DNA from 2 places in the Clostridium tanneri genome. Region 1 is predicted to be linked to the other one. Evidence: predicted binding sites of a transcription regulator. Region 1 holds the regulator's gene; the other holds the start of a gene.
The links. The regulator Rex, encoded in region 1, represses fermentation and respiration genes when NADH is low (regulators of the CRP and FNR family bind a similar motif). The targets are predictions, from matches to a motif close to ATTGTTAANNNNTTAACAAT.

Region 1 (11,599 bases):
GGCTTTCATTAGGTTATTTCTTGTTAAGAACTCGTTAGCAGAGAATACTCCATTTAGGTTTTCTCCTGGTATTCCCATAAACTTAGGAAGTCCAGCTCCTGATCCTATAAATATAGCATCAAAATTTTCTTCTTCCATTAACTGATCTATTGTAACAGTTCTTCCTACGATTACGTTTGTCTCTATTTTAACGCCAAGCTTTTTAACGTTTTCAACTTCATGCTTAACTACTGTATCCTTTGGAAGTCTGAATTCTGGTATTCCATAAACTAAAACTCCGCCTGCTTCGTGTAATGCTTCAAATATAGTTACATCATAACCAAGCTTAGCTAAGTCTCCTGCACAAGTTAATCCTGCAGGACCACTTCCTATAACAGCAACTTTCTTTCCATTGCTTGGCTTTCTTTCTGATAAATCCACATTATTCTCTCTTGACCAGTCAGCTACAAATCTTTCAAGCTTACCTATAGCTACTGCCTCACCTTTTATTCCAAGTACACATACACCTTCGCATTGGCTTTCTTGCGGACATACTCTTCCACATACTGCTGGAAGTGCACTTGATTTAGCTATAACCTTAGCAGCCTCTTCAAAGTTTCCTTCTTTAACCTGCTGTATAAATTCTGGTATATGTATAGATACAGGGCAATCCCCTACACATTTAGGATTTTTACAATTTAAACATCTAGCAGCTTCTTGGATAGCTTCTTCTTTTGTATATCCTAAACAAACTTCTTCAAAGTTAGTTGCTCTTACCTTTGCATCCTGTTCTTGTATTGGCGTTCTCTTCATTCTATCCATTACTTGTCACCTCCGCAGCCACAGCCTTTTCTATGGTGAGTATCTCCTTCTTCTTGTCTAAGAAGTTTTTTGCCTTCTTCTGTTTTGTACATAGCTTGTCTTCTCATTGACTCATCGAAATCTACTAGATGTCCATCAAATTCTGGTCCATCTACACAAGCAAACTTAACTTCTCCACCTACAGAAACTCTGCAAGCTCCGCACATTCCTGTTCCATCTACCATTATAGGATTTAAGCTTACAACTGTATGTATTCCATATTCCTTTGTAAGCTTAGCTACGAATTTCATCATTATCATAGGTCCTATAGCAATTACATGGTCATATTTCTTTCCTTCATTATCTATAAGCTCTTTTAATAAGTTTGTAACTAATCCTTTATATCCATAACTTCCGTCATCTGTTGCTACGTATAAGTTACCACATACAGCTTTCATTTCTTCTTCAAGTAGTACGTATTCCTTTGACTTAGCTCCAACGATTACATCTACATCTACACCGTTTTCATGAAGCCACTTAACCTGTGGATATACTGGTGCTGCACCAACTCCACCTGCTATAAATATCATTTTTTGTTTCTTTAAGTCTTCTATATTTTCATGTACAAACTCTGAAGGTTGTCCAAGTGGTCCTACAAAATCTGTAAAGCTTTCGCCTACTTCATATTTAGCCATTTTTTGTGTTGATCCACCAAGAGTTTGATACACTATAGTAACTGAGCCTTTCTCAGCATCATAGTCACAGATTGTAAGAGGTACTCTCTCACCTTTTTCATCAGTTTTTACTATAACAAATTGTCCTGGTAAACAAGACTTTGCAACTCTTTTAGCCTCAATATCCATTAAGAATATATTCGGCGCAAGCTCTCTTTTGCTCAAAATTTTATACATTTTGGTTCCTCCCCGAAATGAAAGTTTTAATTTTAATTACTCCTAAACCCTGTTACTATTATAACACATTAAAACAAAAATTGCACAACTAATCATCATTTTCTATAAATTTTTAATAGTATACAAGTTTATAGAATTATATTTTAATAATAAAATATAATTCCGTCACATATACTAGTCCTATATGACAAAGCATACTCATATTACAACAAATTTAAACAAAAAAATAACTGAAGCATAACTTCAATTATTTTCATATGTTACTCTATATCAGTTAACAAGCAACTTAAAGTAAGTAAACTATCACTTAGATGAACATTTTCAACCTTTACATCCTCTGGTACCACAAGGTCAACATATGCAAAATTCCAAATTCCTTTAACACCATTTTTCACTAAAGTATCACAAACCTTTTGTGCATTATTACTTGGAACACATATAATTCCTATATCTATTGGGTTTTCCTTTAAAAAGTCTGATAGAAAATCTATATCTTTTATTTCTACATCCCTTATTCTAAGTCCGATAACCTTTGGATTTACATCGAAAATAGCCTCAAGACTGAATCCAAGTTTTTCAAATCTAGTATAATTTGCAATAGCCTGACCTATATTTCCTGCACCTATTATTGCTGTTTTATATACCTTTGTCAGCCCAAGTATATTGCTTATTTGTCCATGTAACTCTCTTACATTATAGCCATAACCTTGCTGTCCAAAGTCACCGAAACAGTTTAAATCTTGTCTTATCTGGGAAGCTGTAAAGCCTATTTTTTCACTTAATTCCTTTGAAGATATTCTATCTACATCATTGTTCATTAATTCTCCTAAATATCTGTGGTACTTAGGTAATCTCTTTATAACTGCCATTGAAATATTCTTTTTCTTCTCCATACCGCACCTCTTATATATATTTTAAAAAGCTATATTTTAAAAAGCTATATTTTAAACTAATCACTTTGTCTATATTTTATCATTTTATAATAATTTTGTCCTACTTTTTATAGTATTATTTAAATATATAATATGTCAATAATATATTTTTTATTACTTTCTTTTTCTTTGCGCTATTAGCAAAATTTTTTATGTTCTTTCACTTATTTTTTTACATTTTTTAGCCTTGATTGTAACTTTTTGTTTTGCTTGTAAAGTGAAATTAATATCATATAAACTGAGCTTGTACTAAATTATTCCAAGATAAATTCTTAAATTCCACTACAAAAAATTTCTCTTACATAGTAAAATATTAATGATTAAGGAAGGTGAAACTTATGATAATTTTAGGTTGTAAAGATATAAAAAAAAGTTATGGAATAGATGTTATCTTGGAAAACTTGACCTTTAATATAAATGAAGGGGAAAAAGTAGGCTTAATAGGTCCAAATGGCGCTGGTAAATCTACTCTTTTTAAAATCATTACCAATCAAATGGAACAAGATACTGGAGATTTATTTATAGATAAAAATAAAACCGTAGGCTACCTAGCACAGCATTTATCTCTTGATTCTTCAAGCACAATATATGATGAACTACTACTTGTATTTCAAGATCTATTGAACTTAGAAAACAAATTAAAAAAACTAGAAAATTTAATGAACGAACCCTATGATCCTGAAAAAGAAGATTATCACAACAAATTAATTAAAGATTATACTACTTGCTCTGAACTATACACAAATAGAGGAGGGTATACTTATAAAGCTGAAATAGGCAAAGTCTTAAAAGGATTAGGTTTTTCTGAAGATGATTACAATAAGGCCATAAGTATTCTGAGCGGAGGTCAGAAAACTAGAATAGCTCTATGTAAGCTGCTTTTAACCAAGCCAGATATTCTTCTATTAGATGAGCCTACAAATCACTTGGATTTAGATGCTATAGAATGGTTAGAAGAATACTTAAAAGCATACAAAGGTACAATCTTGATTATATCTCACGATAGATATTTCTTAGATGCAATTACTTCTAAAACATTAGAACTTATAAACGGACATGTTAACTGCTACAATGGCAATTACACTACCTACTTGGACTTAAAAGAAAAAAATTATGAAATCCAATTAAAGGCTTACAATATTCAACAATCTGAACTGAAAAGACAGGAAGAAATAATAGAGAGATACCGTTCCTTCAACAGAGAAAAGAGTGTAAGAGCTGCTGAAAGCAGACAAAAGGCCTTAGATAAAATTGAAAGGATAAAGGCACCGGATAAGGAAAGGAAAATTAAAAATGTAGTCTTTGAAACTCAGATAAAAAGCGGAAACGATGTTTTACATGTAGAAAACCTTAGTAAAAGCTTTGGAGATAAAGTTCTTTTTAATAATCTAGATATAGATATTAAAAAAGGAGAAAAAACAGCTCTTATAGGTGAAAATGGTAGAGGTAAAACAACTTTATTTAAAATAATAATGGATGACATAGAGCCTAATACGGGGATAAGCGTACTTGGTAAAAATGTTTTTATAGGATATTATGATCAGGAACAATCCAACTTGACTTCAGAAAAAACAGTAATTGATGAGGTCTGGGACGACTTTCCAGAATTAACTACTACTGAAATTAGAAATGCCCTTGCTTCTTTCCTCTTTACAGGAGATGATGTATTTAAAAAAATTTCAGCCTTAAGCGGTGGAGAGAAATGTAGAATTAATCTCTTAAAGCTCATTCTTTCAAAGTCAAACTTTTTATTAATGGATGAGCCTACAAACCATCTTGATATAGTTTCCCGTGAAGCCTTGGAGAATGCAATCTTAGGGTATGATGGTACTGTTCTCGTAATATCTCATGATAGATACTTTTTAAATAAAGTTGTCGACAAAATCTATGAATTAGATATAGATGGTGTTAAAGAGTATCTGGGTAATTATAGTTATTATGTTGAGAAGAAAAAAAACCCACTTAGGTATCAAGAGGAAGAGGAAGCTGCTGGCAAAACTAAGACTCAGATACAAAATGAGAAGAGAAAGAAAAGAGAACTAGAAAAAGCGGAGAAAGAAAAAAAATCTAAAGTTAAAAACTTAGAAACAGAAATTTCAAACTTAGAAGAGTTAATAACAAAACTTCAAGATGAGCTTTGTCTAGAAGAAGTTTATTCGAGTCCCGAAAAAAGTGAGAATGTAAATAAGCAATTAGCAGACGCCCAAACTAAGTTAGATGAACTTTATGAGCAGTGGGAAACTCTTATTTAGTTAAAAGTTAAAAAACCTTGAAGCAATTCATACTTCAAGGTTTTTTAGTATAATGAAAAATTTTTCTTATTTTAGTTTTTGTCCACAGAAAGGGCAGAATAAAAAGTTAGCAACTTCTTCCGTAAACTTTCCACCACAGTAAGGGCAGAATAAAAATTTATTAGGTAATTTGACGTTTGTTTCTTCGTTCAATACTAAAGCAGTTTTTTCATTTTTATTCTCTTTTAAGTTTTCTCTAGTTAATCCTTTAAAATCTTTTTCTATATTCTTATACTCATCATGTCTACTATAAAACTTGTCCAAGGCTTCATCCAAAATCTCTGATAACTTAGATCTGGTTACTGGTGTATGAATAACCTCATCTACCTTACTTTGGATAAAATCTTGAAGTTTTATAGAATCACAGGATGAAAGTAAACATAGAATACCCGGATAGTTGTTCTTTATATTATTAATTAACCTATCTCCTCTGTTATCTTTCATTATTAAATTCACTATTATTATATCTGGCTGAAAAACTTTTATCTGAATAAATGTATCATATTCATTGGTGACTTGTACATTATATCCAATATCGCTTAAAAAATCTTTCATTATCATACTTTCAAATCTGCAATCATTTACTACAAGAACTCTTTTCATGGTTTCACCACCACATAACAATCTAATCTGATTTTAACCCATTAACTACTATTTTTCAACGGATTTTATACATATTTAATTAAAGGATCATTGAATATTTTATATTTTATAAATATATTCTACTATTATCCTCTATACTTACCTACTTTTTCTTCCATAGTAACTCCCTCTGGTTTATAATCTATCTTTACTACAGACACCACCCTTACAGCACCATTATCTACGCATATCTGTTGTGCTATTTTAACTATATCCAAGAGCTTATCAATATCTCCTTCCATTGTGGTTTCCATTGCTCCTACTTCATACTTTACACCGGTTGAATCTATATATTCTATTACCTTATCAACCACTCCATATAATTCTTCTTCACCTACAACAGGTAACACCTGTAAACTTACATTAGCAACCACCATTTAATTCTCCTCCTTAAATATACTACTATAGCATTCCTTCATGTATTAAACCTTAAACCGTAAGCTGAATATATAGTTATAGCTTATCTCTTAGAAACTCACCTAGCCTGCTGTCTATATCTGAAATATGTGTTACAAATCCCTCTGCAAAAAATTCATTTGCCTCCATCAGTTTTGTAAAAGGTATAAAACCTCCTTTAAATGCACTATCTAAAGCTTGGAGTTTTAACATAAAAATATTATGTCTTTCTTTATGTACTTCATATTCTGGATAACTATATGTAACCATATAGTCCTCTTCACTTTTAAAGTGCTCCTCAAGAGAACCCTTTAAAACTCTAAATATCTCTAATATCCTATCCTTATTCTTTCCATTCATACATTCACTATAAAATTCTTCCACAATTTCAAATATCCTTCTGTGCTGTTCATCAATATCCTCAACATGTATTAGCAACCTATCCGTGAATAAATTCGCCATAATCTTATTATTCCTCCTAATTTGTAAGCCTATAGATATGAACTATATTATCTTCATTAAAACCTACTGTCAACGATATTTAGATTTCAAGCAGCTCCTTTAACTTTTTAACATTATTACGGCTTATAGGCACTTCTGATTTTTCATTATCATTCATTACTAATTTATAAGTACCGTTGAACCAAGAATACATCTCTCTAATGTTATCCATATTCACTAAATAACTTCTATGGGCTCTAAAAAAGTTAGTTTTTTCCTCTATTTGATGAAGAGTATATCCTACTAAGTATTGTTCAGCTTTAGTCTTAATATAGGTCTTTTCATCCTCAATAAAACAAAAATATATATCCTTTACATCTACTAATATAATTTTACCTTTTCTTTCACAGGGTATCTTTTTTACTAATTTCTCTACTCTATCTATTTTGTTTATTATTTCATTTATTATATTTGGAATGTTATCCTGATCCACTTTTTTAACGTTGAGTTTGCTAATAAGCCTATCTATTGTTACTGCTATTCTTTTATCGTCAAAAGGTTTTAGAATATAATCTAAGGCATCTACTTCAAAAGCTTTTATAGCATGTTCCTCATAAGCAGTTACAAAAATCACCTCAATAGAGTTATCAAACCTTTTTACTTCTTCTGCTAATTTTATACCGTTCTGAAGCGGCATATTTATATCTAAGAAAACAGCATTAGGTTTCTTTTCTTTAATAAGCTCTAACCCTTTTTGTCCATCGTGTGCAACTCCTTCCACATGAATAAAATCATACTGAGATATAATAAATTTAAGTTCCTCTGCCGCTGGCAGCTCATCTTCAACAATAATTACCCTTAATTTATTAACCAATTACTTACCCTCCTTTGGTAATGAAAAACTAACCTTTGTTCCTTTATTTAAGGCTGTAACTATTTTTACTTCATATCTTTCCCCATATAAAAGTTTTAGTCTCTCATTTACATTTTTGAGGCCTATGCCTGGCCATTCATTTATAACTTCTTTTAATTTTTCTTCACTCATTCCAACTCCTGTATCCTCAACAGAAATTGATATATCTTGTTTCACATAACATGCCTTGACATAAACACTCCCTCCTTCTGGCTTAGGGAGTATTCCATGTTTAATAGAATTCTCTATAATTGGCTGCAACACAAAAGATGGTATTATTATATTCATCATATCCTCTGGTATATCCACAATTAGCTGAAGTCTTTCTCCAAACCTTGCCTTTTCAATGGATAAATAAGATTGGATAAATTCAAGTTCATCTTTAAGAGCAACAAAATCCTCTTGCTTTTTTAGTGTTTGTCTAAAATAATTAGAAAGATCTATTATTAGCTCTCTTGCTCTAGTAGGGCTAGTTCTACAAAATGATGCTATTGTATTTAATGCATTAAATAAGAAATGAGGTTCTATTTGCGCTCTTAACGCTTTAAATTTTGCCGTTGACGCCTCCTGAGCTAACTTATTCAACTTATATAGCTCTAATTGAGTAGATAGCAACTCACTTAATGCTTTTGCGAACTCCCAAAAATATAAGTCTATATTCTTCTCTGACTTTACCCTTAATCCTATTAGACCTTCAAACTTATCACCAGATACTAAAAAAGGTGTACAAACAAATAATGCTTGTCTATTATGATTATTGACCTTAATAACCCTATAGTTAGGCAGTTTATAATAACTATATAAATTTTCCTTTAAGGCTTCTTCGTTTACTTCCTCTCCATAGTATGCAAGAAGGCCAGTTTTATCTCCTATAAAGACTCCTTTAATATCTGATATTTCATATATAATTTTAGCTACCTCTTCAGCAGTATCCTTGTTTAAACCTTTTCTTATATGTCCCATAGTTCTCTTAGCAATGTTTAGTGCCTTTTGCGCTTGTATCGCTCCAATCCTGTTATAATCATTTCTGGCATTTTGTATTATATTTATGAATATAAGAACTCCAAAAGAATTTATAATAATCATAGGTAGAGATATAAATCCTACCAACTTTACTGCACTTTCTAGTGGCCTAGCAAAAATTAAAAGCATAAGCATCTGCATACACTCTGCAACTATCCCACCTATAAAAGCACTTCTTACGCTAAAAGCGCCATCCTTAGAATATTTCCTAGCTAGAGCTCCTGTAAGCCCCTCAACAACTGCCGCTATACCACAGGCCAAAGCTGTAAACCCTCCCAGCAAGTATCTGTGTGTTCCTGAAATTGCCCCTACAATTACTCCTACTATAGGGCCCCCTACATACCCAGCAACTATTGCTCCAATTGGTCTTGTATTGGCTATTGCATAGGGCTCTAATTCTATACCTGTATAAGTACCTATTATTCCTAACAAACTAAAAAATACAATCATCCCTACTTTGTCTGTAACTGTTAATTCGTCCTTAATTAGATTTTTAAAAATGTGAGATTGATTATATATATATGCTGCTAGGGCAATCAGTGCCATTCGCTCTAGCATTTGTATATAAATCAAATAGCCCTCCCCCTTGTTTTATAATTATAAATATTCTTTATACATTATATTATATAACAAAATAAAAATATTAAAATAATTATATTCTTTTAATGCTAATTAAGGATTAATTTCTGCTGTTCATTGTCGACTTTTACCTATTTAGCATATTTTTGTGTATATACAGATAATAAAATAGTATTATAGTATTCGTAATCGATACCAAAAATCATTTTAATATTTACATTGTTTTTTTAATTACTAAATCTTATACAACAAATATTTTAAAAGGGGGAAATTATATGAATTCTATCATTCTAGTTATTATCGCTGCTCTTGTATTAAGCTTAGGTTACAGACTTTACGGTGCATTCATAGCAGCAAAGGTTCTAGCTTTAGATGAATCTAGAGATGTGCCCGCAAAAGTTCACGAGGATGGTCGAGATTACGTGCCTACAAACAAATGGGTGTTACTAGGACATCACTTCGCTGCTATAGCTGGTGCTGGACCACTTATAGGACCAGTTCTTGCAGCACAATACGGTTACCTTCCAGGCACACTTTGGATTTTAATCGGTGGTGTAGTTGCTGGTGCAGTTCACGATATGATTTTATTGTTTGCATCAGTTAGACATGATGGACAATCCATTGCTGAAATTGCTAAAGCCAATCTAGGCAAAAGAATGGGACTCATAACATCTTTAGCAGTTATATTCATTCTAATAATTACTATGGCAGGACTCGGACTTCCTGTTGTTAACTCACTTTATAACAGCCCTTGGGGCACCTTTACTGTTGGATTTACAATTCCAGTTGCTATGCTTATTGGTATATACCTAAGATTTTTAAGACCTGGTAAGATTGGTGAATCTACAATTATAGGTATGGCATTAATTTTATTCGGTGTTATTGTTGGACCATATATTCAACACACAGCTTTAGCTCCTTACTTAACTTTCAATGCTAAACAGTTATCAATTATACTAGCTATTTACGGTTTCTGTGCAGCAGCTCTTCCAGTATGGCTACTGCTACTTCCTAGAGACTACTTAAGTACATATATGAAACTAGGAGTTATAGGTGCTCTTGCCGTTGGTATAGTAATTGTTCGACCAACAGTTCAGATGCCTGCTGTTACTCAATTTGTCCATGGTGGTGGCCCAATTGTTCCAGGTAAAGTATTTCCATTCCTATTTATAACAATAGCCTGTGGTGCTTTATCAGGTTTCCACGCTCTTATAAGCTCTGGTACAACACCAAAACTCATTGCCAATGAAAAGGATATACTTCCAATAGGTTTTGGCTCAATGGTTATTGAATCTTTTATAGCTTTAATGGCACTAATCGCTGCAACTTGTCTTCCAACTGCCGATTATTTTGCTATAAATTCAGCTCCTGCTTTATTTGCTAAACTTAATATGATTCCAAAGGAATTGCCAATGCTCTCTCAAATGGTTGGAGAAGAGCTTGCTGGAAGACCTGGTGGTTCAGTGTCTCTTGCTGTAGGTATGTCTTATATCTTCTACAAAATTCCTGGGTTCAAAGGACTTATGGCTTACTGGTACCATTTCTGCATAATGTTTGAGGCCCTATTTATATTAACTACAATAGATTCTGGTACTAGAATAGGAAGATATCTATTACAGGATTTATTCGGTCAAGCTTACAAACCATTAGCTCGAAAAGATTCCTGGTTTAATATAATATTCTTTAGTGCACTTATGTCCTTTACTTGGGGATACCTGCTATTTACAGGAAATATATCAACGATATGGCCACTTTTTGGTACAGCAAATCAGACCCTTGCAACTATAGCCTTTGCAATAAGTACAACAGTACTGATTAAAATGGGTAAACAAAAATATGCTCCTATAACTATAATTCCTATGACTTTCGTTGCTATAACAACTTTAACGGCTATCGTTACTAATATATTCTCAAATTATTTACCAAAACATCAAAATCTACTAGCAGGTCTTTCCGGAGTACTTATAATAATGATGATTATAATTATTGTGGAGAGTATAAAGGTTTGGATTAAAGAACTTAGCAATCAATCTTCAAATAAAATTAAAAATAGTAACCAAGCCGTTTAGCAAACAAATCTATCCTTTTAGTTAATTTCTAACAATTAAAATTTCCCCCTATACTTTGGCAGAAAGTATAGGGGGGATTTTTTATAACTGCTAAACGGAATAGCTATTTAACCATTCACCCCCTTTTTTTACCTAATCACCCAATAAATATATTTTACTACCTTCAAAAGTAATATTATTATTATAGTAAGAATTATTAGAATATTCTACTTAATAACTAAAGGGGGGTTTTTTATGAATTCAATAGTTCTTGTAATAATAGCTGCTCTTGTCTTAATTTTAGGTTACAGACTTTATGGTGCATTTATAGCAGCAAAGGTATTGGTTACTGATGAAACTAGAGAAGTTCCATCGAAAGTTCATGAGGATGGTCGAGATTACGTACCTACAAACAAATGGGTACTCCTTGGTCACCACTTCGCAGCTATAGCTGGTGCTGGACCACTGATAGGACCAGTCCTTGCAGCACAATACGGTTACCTTCCAGGTACACTTTGGATTTTAATCGGTGGTGTTTTTGCTGGTGCTGTTCACGATATGGTTTTATTGTTTGCTTCTGTTAGACAGGATGGACAATCCATAGCTGAAATCGCTAGAGCAAATTTTGGTGCAAAAATGGGCT
Region 2 (11,599 bases), on a different contig from region 1:
TGTTATGTCTTTTATACCAAAGGTCTTTAAGACCTCAGGAATACTAACACTATAAATATCTCTTTCTTTAAAATAGTCTCCAGTTGTAAGTGTTTCCTGACCACCAGTCATAGCAGTAGTCCTGTTATCCATAACTATTACTGTTATATTTTCCTTTGTCTTTGCTAATTGAAGAATTCCCGTCATTCCAGAGTGGAAGAAGGTTCCGTCTCCAATCGTAGCAACAATAGGCTTTATTTTTCCGGCCTTGCTCTGAGCCGCAGCAACACCTAGTGCATTTCCCAAAGAAGCACCCATGCTTATATTGGTTTTATGAACTTCAAAAGGTTCTAGTATTCCTAAAGAGTAACAGCCTATATCTCCCATTACGGTAGCTTTTGCCATCTTTAATATATGAAATATAGGTCTATGAGGACATCCGGAACATAACATAGGTGTCCGTGGTGGGATATTTCCCTCCTCTTGTGGTAGAATATCTTTTCCACTATTAGATAATACACCAGCCTTTTCAAGACCTTCTCTTATGCTATCTACTGTCAATTCTCCTGTAAAGGAGAAATACTCTTTTCCTTCTGCTTTTACTCCATTACTTTTTAAGGTTTCTTCCATAAACGGCATAAGTTCTTCTATAACGATAACTCTCTTGTATTTCTTACTTAATTCCTTAATCTTATCTATAGGCATTGGCCATACCATGGCAAGCTTTAGTACAGAAACCTTTGGCTCTATTTCCTTTAAGCATTCATATGGCATACCACTAGTAATAATAAGCACTTGAGAATTTTCTACTTCTTCCAGCTTATTTAAAGTTGTAGAATCGTTAAATGCTTGAAGTTTTTCCATTCTCTCTTTCATAAAGTATTGCTGCTTATTAGCAAAAGGAGGCAGCATGCAATATCTTGACTGATCTTCAACAAAACCTTCTATTTCTCTTTCCTGTCTTTCATTTAACTCTACAATACCTCTACAATGACAAAGCCTGCTAGTAAGCTTTATTAAAACAGGAGTATTAAAGTCCTCACTTATTTTTAAACCCTCTTTAACATATTCCTTAACTTCTTGAGGATTTGAAGGTTCTATCACAGGTATATTGGCATACTTACCCCAGAATCTACTATCCTGTTCATTTTGTGAACTTGTAAGCCCTGGGTCATCTCCTACCACTAATAAAAATCCACCCTTTGTTTTTACCTCTGTAAATGTCATAAAAGGATCAGATGCTATGTTTATGCCTACATGTTTCATAGAGACCATACTTCTTGCTCCTGCAAAACTTCCACCCATAGCAATTTCAAAAGCAACTTTTTCATTTACAGCCCATTCACTGAAAATCTCCTTATAATTACCTAAGGACTCTAAAATTTGAACCGTTGGTGATCCGGGATAACTTGATGCTATGGTTCCTCCGGCTTCCCAAAAGCCTCTACTTACAGCTTCATTTCCGGTCAAAACAGCTTTTTCATTCAAAATAACACCCCCATGTAATCTACCTTTATATGATATTTTTAATATTATCAAAAAATTACTATTCTAAAGCAAATAACTTTATATAACATTCGGTAGTTTTAAAGTTAAATAAGCTTTAGCATTACTTATCATAAAGATAAAACTATAATTCTTTTTTATTAAAATTAATACAGCTTTAAATAACTAAGTTTATCACTTATCATTGCAATAAAATAAACATTGATCTGTATATTAAAGCTAGTTTGTTATTCCAATCAGCGTATCATTGTTAAATTATTAACCTACCAAAAGTAGATATGTAGTTATTTTTTTAACAATAATATTTCATTGATTAGTTTCCTGCTCAGGATTGCTCCATATATTTTTTAGAAAACTATACGAAAGTTACTAGACAGTCCTTTTCGTTATTTAGCATAACTCAACAGACCTATAGGTTCCTTTTAACTTTCAACATCATTATTAAAGTCTCTCTTTAGCCATCCTAGCATAAAGTTATAAATAAATATACAACTATGTTATAGCCCTTAGATAAACAATTTGAAAACGTTTTTTACATAATTTAGTTAAATATTTTAGAAAATTGATTGACATTTAACAAACTATGATGCATAATAATGTCATAAGGTTGAGTACAGAAAACATAAAAGATAAAAATATTTTAGACAATTTTTATAATCAGAATACCTACCTTATTACCATAACGAAAATAACGTAAATATTAATTATAAATATATGAAAGAGGTGCTGTTCATGAAGGTAACTAATGTTGATCAATTAATGAAAAGATTAGAAGAGGTAAGAGCTGCTCAGAAGCAATTTGCTACTTACACTCAAGAACAGGTAGATGAAATTTTTAGACAAGCAGCGATGGCAGCTAACAGTGCTAGAATAAGACTTGCTAAAATGGCCGTAGAAGAAACTGGAATGGGAATAGTTGAAGATAAGGTTATAAAAAATCACTTTGCTTCAGAATATATATACAATAAATACAAAGATGAGAAAACTTGCGGAGTTATAGATGAAGATCAAGCTTTCGGTATGAAAAAAATCGCAGAACCTATAGGGGTTATCGCCGCTGTTGTTCCAACAACTAATCCAACTTCCACTGCAATCTTTAAAGCCCTAATAGCCTTAAAAACTAGAAATGGAATAATCTTCTCACCTCACCCTAGAGCAAAAAAATCAACTATTGCTGCAGCTAAATTAGTTCTTGATGCAGCGGTACAAGCTGGTGCTCCAGAAGGCATAGTTGCATGGATAGACGAGCCATCCGTTGAACTTTCACAAATCGTAATGAGAGAAGCAGACATAACACTTGCTACAGGAGGCCCTGGAATGGTTAAAGCTGCTTATTCATCTGGCAAACCAGCAATCGGTGTTGGTGCAGGTAATACTCCAGCTATAATCGATGAAACTGCGGATATTCAAATGGCTGTAAACTCAATACTTCTTTCAAAAACTTTCGATAACGGTGTTATATGTGCATCTGAGCAATCAGTTATAGCTTTAGATTCAGTATACAACCAAGTAAGAAAAGAATTTGAAGAAAGAGGAGCTTACCTTCTTAAGAAAGATGAAATAGAAAAGGTTAGAAAAGTAATATTAATAAATGGTTCACTAAACGCTAACATTGTTGGTCAATCAGCTTACAAAATAGCTCAACTAGCTGCTGTTGAAGTTCCTGAAGATGCCAAAGTTCTTATCGGAGAAGTAGAATCTGTTGAGCTAGAAGAAGAGTTCTCACACGAGAAGTTATCCCCAGTACTAGCTATGTATAGAGCAAAGAATTTTGATGAAGCTCTTAAAAAAGCTGAAAGACTTGTTGAATTAGGTGGATTTGGACACACTTCAGTATTATATGCTAATACGATGACAGCTAAAGATAAGGTTGAAAAGTTTGGTGCTGCAATGAAAACAGGAAGAACAATAATAAACATGCCTTCAGCACAAGGTGCTATCGGTGATCTTTACAACTTTAAACTAGCTCCTTCATTAACACTTGGTTGTGGATCATGGGGCGGAAACTCTGTATCAGAAAACGTTGGTCCAAAACACCTATTGAACATCAAGAGTGTAGCTGAGAGGAGAGAAAATATGCTTTGGTTTAGAGTTCCAGAAAAAGTTTACTTCAAATATGGCAGCTTAGGAGTTGCATTAAAAGAATTAAAAGACTTAAATAAGAAGAAAGCATTTATAGTAACAGACAAAGTTCTTTATGAGTTAGGATATGTTGACAAAGTTACAAAAATTCTTGATGAAATCGGAGTAGACTACAAAATATTTACAGATGTAGAACCAGATCCAACTTTAGCAACAGCTAAAAAAGGTGCTGCTGAATTATTAAACTACAACCCAGATACTATTATAGCAGTTGGCGGCGGTTCTGCTATGGATGCTGCTAAGATCATGTGGGTAATGTACGAACATCCAGAAGTAAGATTTGAAGACTTAGCAATGAGATTTATGGATATAAGAAAGAGAGTCTACACATTCCCTAAGATGGGCGAAAAGGCTATGATGATATCAGTAGCAACATCCGCTGGTACTGGTTCAGAGGTTACTCCTTTCGCAGTTATAACTGACGAAAAAACAGGTGCTAAATATCCACTAGCTGACTACGAGTTAACTCCAGACATGGCTATCGTTGATGCTGAATTAATGATGGGTATGCCAAGAGGCTTAACTGCTGCATCTGGTATAGATGCTTTAACTCACGCACTTGAAGCTTATGTATCAGTAATGGCTTCAGAGTTCTCTAATGGTTTAGCACTAGAAGCAATAAAATTAATATTCGACTACTTGCCAATAGCTTATAGCGAAGGAACAACTAATATAGAAGCAAGGGAGAAAATGGCTCACGCTTCAACTATAGCTGGTATGGCATTTGCCAATGCATTCTTAGGTGTATGTCACTCAATGGCACACAAATTAGGAGCTGCTCACCACATACCACACGGAGTTGCTAACGGATTATTAATAAATGAAGTTATCAGATTCAATGCTGTAGACAACCCAAGAAAGCAAGCTGCATTCCCTCAATACAAATATCCAAATGCTAAGAGTAGATATGCTAGAATTGCTGATTTCCTTGGATTAGGTGGAAATAGTGAAGATGAAAAAGTTGAATTATTAATCGCGGCTATAGATGAATTAAAGGCTAAAATTAATATTCCAATGACTATCAAAGCTGCTGGAGTTACAGAAGAAAAATTCTACGCTAGTTTAGATGATATGTCAGAGCAGGCTTTCGATGATCAATGTACAGGAGCTAACCCAAGATACCCATTAATAAGTGAACTTAAACAAATGTATATAAATGTTTTTGATAAAGCTGCGGTAATTGAAGAAGCTGCTATAGCAAAAGAAGAAAATTAATAATCAAACATAAGAGCTGGGGCTTTGCCTCAGCTTTTACATTTAAGTTATAATATATCCGTCAAAAAGCCAAGAATCACATTCTTACTAATGATTAACATTATTTTTTTGCAAAATCATATAGACAACTTTATTTTCTTTATTATAAACTATTGTTAAAATCTAAAGTTAGTCAGGTGATAAATTATGAATGAAACATATACAGCCTATTATCTTTCACCAATTGGTACTATAGAACTTAAAGGTTCTAATCAAGGTATTTCCTCATTAGAGTTTATAGAAGAAAAACTTGAAAATACTGAAGTACATGATTGTTTAAGGGAATGTTTTAGCCAACTGGATGAATATTTCAGTGGTATTAGGGAAGAATTTACAATAAGGCTAGATATTAAAGGAACAGCTTTTAGGGAAAAGGTGTGGCAAAAACTCCTAGACATACCTTATGGTGAGACTCGTTCTTACTTAGACATTGCAAAAGCTATTGGAAATCCAAAATCAGTAAGGGCCATAGGTGGCGCTAATCATAACAATAAAATTAGCATAATTATACCTTGTCACAGAGTTATTGGATCTGATGGCAACTTAATTGGCTATGGTGGCGGCCTTTGGAGAAAAGAGTGGCTCCTTAATCATGAGAAGAATTTTAAAAAGTAAATAAATCAACAAGGTTATTGACATATAATTCTAAAAATATTATAATTTTAAAATAAAAGTATAATGCCTAAAAACAATGACGAGAAGAGTAGGTATAGAACTTGTTTAAAGCGAGTTGGTGATAGTGCAAGACCAATAACTAAGGCTATATTGAAGAACATCTCCGAGTTTCTAACCGAAATTATTATTTAAGAGTAGGCCTAGAGGTGTCCAATACCTTACAATTGGAAAATAGGTTATTAAACTTGTTTATTAAAGTTGGTCATATTTTGGCAAATTGGGTGGTACCGCGAAATTTAAGTCTTTCGTCCCTTTGAGGATTAAAGGCTTTTTTTATTTTATACATAAAATAATCTTATGTCGGAGGTAGAAAACAAATGGAATTAACATTAATAAAACAACTTTACAGAGAAACTGAGAAATTTGCAGATAAGAATGTAAAGATTTCAGGTTGGGTAAGAACAGTAAGAGACTCTAAGACTTTTGGTTTTATAGAAGTAAATGACGGAAGTTTCTTTAAAAATGTTCAAATAGTTTTTGAGGATAGCTTAGAGAACTTCAAAGAAATGACTAGACTTCCTATAAGCACTACATTAGCTGTAGAAGGTACAGTAGTACTTACTCCTGAATCAAAACAACCTTTTGAAATAAAGGCAACTAAGTTAACAGTTGAAGGAACTTCATCATCAGATTATCCTCTACAGAAAAAAAGACATACACTTGAATATTTGAGAACTATAGCTCACTTAAGACCAAGAAGTAATACTTTTTCTGCAGTATTTAGAGTTCGTTCTTTAGCAGCATATGCGGTTCATAAATTCTTTAATGAAAATGGATTTGTGTATGTTAACACTCCAATAATAACTGGCAGCGACTGCGAAGGTGCTGGTGAAATGTTTAGAATAACTACACTAGACATGCACAATGTTCCAAAGACAGAAGAAGGAAATATAGATTTTTCACAGGACTTCTTTGGAAGAGAAACTAACCTTACTGTAAGTGGTCAGCTTTCTGCTGAAACTCTTGCTCTTGCTTTTAGAAATGTTTATACCTTTGGTCCAACATTTAGAGCTGAAAATTCTAATACAGCAAGACACGCTGCTGAATTCTGGATGATTGAGCCTGAAATGGCTTTTGCAGAATTAAAGGATTACATGGATGTGGCTGAAGCCTTAGTTAAATATATTATAAAATACGTAAGAGAAAATGCTCCCGAAGAGATGGAATTCTTTAATTCCTTTGTAGATAAGGGATTATTTACAAGACTAGATAATGTGGCAAATTCAGACTTTGGAAGAATAACTTATACAGAAGCAGTTGATATATTACAAAAGTCCGGTCATGAATTCCAATATCCTGTTGAATGGGGAATCGACCTTCAGACAGAGCATGAAAGATACTTGACTGAAAAGGTATTTAACAAGCCTATATTCGTTACAGACTATCCTAAAGACATAAAAGCTTTCTATATGAGAGTAAATGAAGATGGAAAAACTGTTGCAGCTGCTGACTTACTAGTTCCTGGAGTTGGTGAAATAGTAGGTGGAAGCCAAAGAGAAGAAAGATTAGACGTACTTGAGAAGAGAATAGAAGAAATGGGCTTAAACAAAAAAGACTACTGGTGGTATTTGGAGTTAAGAAAATATGGAGAAACTAAGCACTCAGGCTTTGGTCTTGGATTTGAAAGAATACTTATGTATTTAACTGGAATGTCTAATATAAGAGACGTAATCCCATTCCCAAGAACTACTGGTTCTGCTGAATTCTAAAACTATTAATAGTTAACCCCTAATATAAATTATATTAGGGGTATTATAATTTGAATATTTGCACCATAAGAGTAATGTAATAAAACTACTCTATCTCCAGATAAATTCTTTTATTATTTTTGCCTTTACTCTTATAGTCTACTAACTTAATTCTACCTATGTCTTTAGTAGATGCTACATGGGTTCCTCCATCTGCCTGTAAATCAAGTCCTTCTATTTCCACAGTTCTTATTTCAGTTATCCCCTCAGGTAACAGATTCACCTTAGTTCTTATTAGATCTGGAATCTTAAAGGCTTCTTCTCTTGGAAGTATATTAACTTTAACTGCTCTGTCTCTTTGTATTTCTTCATTAACCTTTTTTTCTACATCTTCTACAAAGGCTTTGTCGAAGCTATAATTATCTAATTCAAAATCCATCCTTCCTTTTAGTGGTTCCATATCTCCACCAGTAACTACACCTTTATATTCATTCCATATTACTCCACAAAGTGCATGCATGGCTGTATGGGTTCTCATAAACTTATAACGGTTATCCCAATTTATTTTGCCAATTACCTTCATTCCTACTGTTGGTAGTTCTTCTTCTATGTAATGTAATACCTTATCTCCCTTTTTCTTTACATTAATAACCTTAAAATTTTTATCTCCAGAAACCAATACTCCAGTATCACTTTTCTGTCCTCCACCAGTGGGATAAAAGGCTGTTTTGTCAAGAATCACAGTTTTATCCTCACGATTTACTTCAATAATTTCTCCCTCAAATTCCTTTAAGTAGCTATCCTTCTGATAAAGTAGTTCAGTCATCGTAAATATCCCTCCAATAAAGTAAAATTTAATTCTTCAACTGTATCTTATTTAATCTGTTCCACTTGTATATAAAGTCATTATATCACCTTTTTTCATAATTAATCAAATAATTAAAAAATTCACTAATTTTACTATAATAACCTATTATTTGTTTGACAGCAATTAATAATATAAACTATAATTAGTATAATAAATCGAATATAATGGATTTTTCTATTATGTTGGATATACAATTTTAATAAGTAACCTAACCTAATTGCAAGGAGTAGTCTAAGCAAAAAGGATGAAGGAAATATTAATACACCTTTGGCCTTTTGCCAAAGTTTTTTTGTTTTGGAGGGTAATTTATGGATAAAAGAATTGGTGTAGTAGGAATAGTAATAGAGGATATTAAAAGTGCCCCAAATGTTAATGACATATTGCATTCTTTTGCACATATCATTGTAGGAAGAATGGGCATCCCTTATAAAGAAAAAAGTATATCAGTTATATCATTGATAGTAGATGGTACTTCTGATGAAATAAGTGCTATGACAGGTAAACTTGGAAAGATTGAAGGAGTAAATGTTAAATCTGCAATAACAAAAAAGTAATTAAAGGAGAGGAAACAAATGCAAGATACCCCTAAAGCTAATAGACTTCATATTTCTATCTTCGGCAGAAGAAATGCTGGCAAGTCTAGTCTAATAAATGCATTAACTGGACAAGACATAGCTGTTGTATCAAACTTTGCTGGTACTACTACAGATCCTGTGTATAAAGCAATGGAGCTTCTACCTATTGGCCCTGTAGTTATTATAGATACCGCTGGCTTAGATGATACCGGAGAAATTGGAGATCTTAGAGTAAAGAAAACTAAGGAAGTTATGGATAAAACAGACCTAGCACTACTGATTTTCACCCCTGATTGTTATGACTTATCTCTTGAGCAGGAATGGTTTAAAGAACTTCGTGAAAGAGAAATACCGGTCATAGGTGTTATAAATAAAATAGATTTAGAAGATGTAAATTTAGACTATCTAAATCAATACTTTGATATTCCTTTTATAAAGGTTAGTGCTAAAGATAAAAAAAATATAGGAAAACTAAAAGAATCAATTCAAATTAATGCACCTATGGATTTTGAGCTGCCAACTATACTAGGAGATATAATAAAACCTAAAGATCTTATAGTACTTGTAGCTCCTCAAGATATACAGGCTCCTAAAGGAAGATTAATACTACCACAGGTTCAAGTAATTAGAGATGTACTTGATAATGATGCCTTAGCTCTTACTGTTAAGGATACAGAGCTTGTTGATATATTAAAATCATTGAATAGAAACCCAGATTTAGTTGTAACAGACTCCCAGGTTTTTAAAAAAGTTAATGATTTAATCCCTAAAGATGTTCCTTTAACTTCTTTCTCCATTCTTATGGCAAGGTATAAAGGCGACCTTGAAATACTAGCAAAAGGTGCAAAGGCTATAGATAATCTAAAGCCAGGAGATAAAGTATTAATATCAGAAGCATGCACTCACCATGCATTAAAAAATGATATAGGTAGGGAGAAGATCCCAAACTGGCTTAAGAATAAAGTTGGAGGAGATTTAGATATAGTCGTTAACGCTGGTGTCGATTTTCCTGAGGACCTATCTGACTATAAACTTATAATTCACTGTGGTTCTTGTATGTTTAATAGAAAGCAATTTATGACAAGACTTATAAGAGCTTCTGAACAAAACATACCTATAACTAATTACGGGATAGCCATAGCTCATTTAAATGGGATGCTCCCTAGAGTTATTGAAGCATTTAATATTTCCCATTAAATAAGAGGTCGAAATCCTTTACAAATTATTGTGAAGGATTTCGACTTTTTATTTAATTTTAATGGATATATTTGTTAGAAGTTAAAACTTTTTAATAATTTAAAAAAATTTTATGTAATCGATTGTACGATATTTCAATATTTCTTAAGTTTAGATAAAATATATATAGGATGTATTGATTATTAAAAGTACGTCTATAATAAAGTTTTATCTACCATAAGGATATAGAAAGGCGGCCTTACTATATGAATCTATCAAAACTATTTGAACTACAGGAAAACTTGGATGAACACATAAAAGAAAAACATAATCTCTATGGTCAATCATTACTTTCAAAAAAAATCTTAGCTCTACAAGTAGAACTTGCTGAACTCGCTAATGAAACAAGATGTTTTAAATTTTGGAGCGACAAAAAACCATCTAATAAGGAAGTTATCTTAGAAGAATATGTTGATTGTCTTCATTTCATCCTGACGTTAGGTTTAGAAAAAGGATTCACGGATGTTCAGCTTGATAATAAAGAACCTATCCAATATGATGTAACATCTCAATTTTTAAATCTCTATATAGACATAAATGACTTTGTAACCTGTTCTTCTAGGGATCAATATATAACACTTTTTGAAGACTTTATAACACTTGGCAAAATGTTAAGCTTTATGCCTAGTGAAATAGAAGAAGCATATTATAAAAAAAATGATGTGAACCACAAACGACAAGTTGAAGGATATTAACCTAAGAAAAAATCCCTATGCATTGATTAGCATAGGTTTTTTATTTGGATTTTTTAATAATAACCTATCCCTGTGGTTAAACTAGATTAGGGAAGGTGATAAAAAAATGTTTGGTATAATATCCTCAATAATTGCTGGAATTGCCATGAGCTTTCAGGGAGTTTTTAACACTAGATTAGGAGATAAAATAGGTACCTGGGAAACTAATGTACTTGTTCAGGGAATTGGGTTAGTAGTAACAGTAGTAATTATGCTTATATTAGGTAATGGTAATTTTAAGAATATAAAAAACGCTAACAAACTATACTTGCTAGGTGGAGTACTTGGGGCTGTAATAATATACACTGTAATGCAGGGAATTAAATCCTTAGGTCCAACTTGTTCTATCGCTATTATACTAGTAGCTCAGCTAACAGCTGCAGCACTAATCGATGCTTTTGGTCTTTTTGATAGTCCTCAAGTTAAATTTGGCACTACAAAAATTATTGGTGTTATTATAATGGTTATAGGTATATTAATATTTAAATATAAGTGTTAATAAATTAAGGCTGATTCTCTTATTAGCCTTAATTTATTTTATATAATTACTTTTAATATTTGCTTTTAAAGTTAACAAACTATATATATAATAGTTATGTAAATGTTTATTATTTGATCAATTTTATTGTAACTTAATAAATAACATTTTAAATAGATTTACTTGGGGGGATAACCTTATGGATTTTAAACAAATAGAAGCTTTTATTAATGTAGCTAAATTTAAAAGTTTTTCAAAAGCTGCAACTTCCTGCTTTCTATCTCAACCCGCTATAAGCTCTCATATTGCTAGCTTAGAAAAGGATTTGAATGTTCAACTTTTTGATAGAACTTCTAAAGAAGTTCTTTTAACACCAGCTGGCGAATCATTTCTAAAATATGCCTTGGATATACTAAATACTAGAGATAAAGCCATTTATAACATTGTGAATTTTAATGAAACTA

Region 2: a site for Rex is predicted at 2,047-2,066, ahead of adhE (bifunctional acetaldehyde-CoA/alcohol dehydrogenase). Genes of this name have one in related genera too.

What each region holds. Positions count from the first base shown of each region.
Region 1 is NZ_JARUJP010000002.1:79-11,677, forward strand. It holds partial or broken gene P8V03_RS02345 (FAD-dependent oxidoreductase) at 1-801, opposite strand, end outside; gene P8V03_RS02350 (sulfide/dihydroorotate dehydrogenase-like FAD/NAD-binding protein) at 801-1,691, opposite strand; gene P8V03_RS02355 (redox-sensing transcriptional repressor Rex) at 1,952-2,584, opposite strand; gene abc-f (ribosomal protection-like ABC-F family protein) at 2,962-4,875, shown strand; gene P8V03_RS02365 (response regulator) at 4,942-5,517, opposite strand; gene P8V03_RS02370 (thiamine-binding protein) at 5,643-5,933, opposite strand; gene P8V03_RS02375 (bacteriohemerythrin) at 6,010-6,414, opposite strand; gene P8V03_RS02380 (LytR/AlgR family response regulator transcription factor) at 6,494-7,267, opposite strand; gene P8V03_RS02385 (LytS/YhcK type 5TM receptor domain-containing protein) at 7,268-8,902, opposite strand; gene P8V03_RS02390 (carbon starvation CstA family protein) at 9,184-10,977, shown strand; gene P8V03_RS02395 (carbon starvation CstA family protein) at 11,212-11,599, shown strand, end outside.
Region 2 is NZ_JARUJP010000011.1:18,500-30,098, reverse strand. It holds gene P8V03_RS10650 (thiamine pyrophosphate-dependent enzyme) at 1-1,467, opposite strand, end outside; gene adhE (bifunctional acetaldehyde-CoA/alcohol dehydrogenase) at 2,218-4,842, shown strand; gene P8V03_RS10640 (methylated-DNA--[protein]-cysteine S-methyltransferase) at 5,029-5,496, shown strand; T-box leader at 5,564-5,812, shown strand; gene asnS (asparagine--tRNA ligase) at 5,874-7,265, shown strand; gene P8V03_RS10630 (alanyl-tRNA editing protein) at 7,351-8,070, opposite strand; gene P8V03_RS10625 (TM1266 family iron-only hydrogenase system putative regulator) at 8,421-8,666, shown strand; gene hydF ([FeFe] hydrogenase H-cluster maturation GTPase HydF) at 8,685-9,884, shown strand; gene P8V03_RS10615 (dUTP diphosphatase) at 10,130-10,618, shown strand; gene P8V03_RS10610 (DMT family transporter) at 10,725-11,156, shown strand; gene P8V03_RS10605 (selenium metabolism-associated LysR family transcriptional regulator) at 11,335-11,599, shown strand, end outside.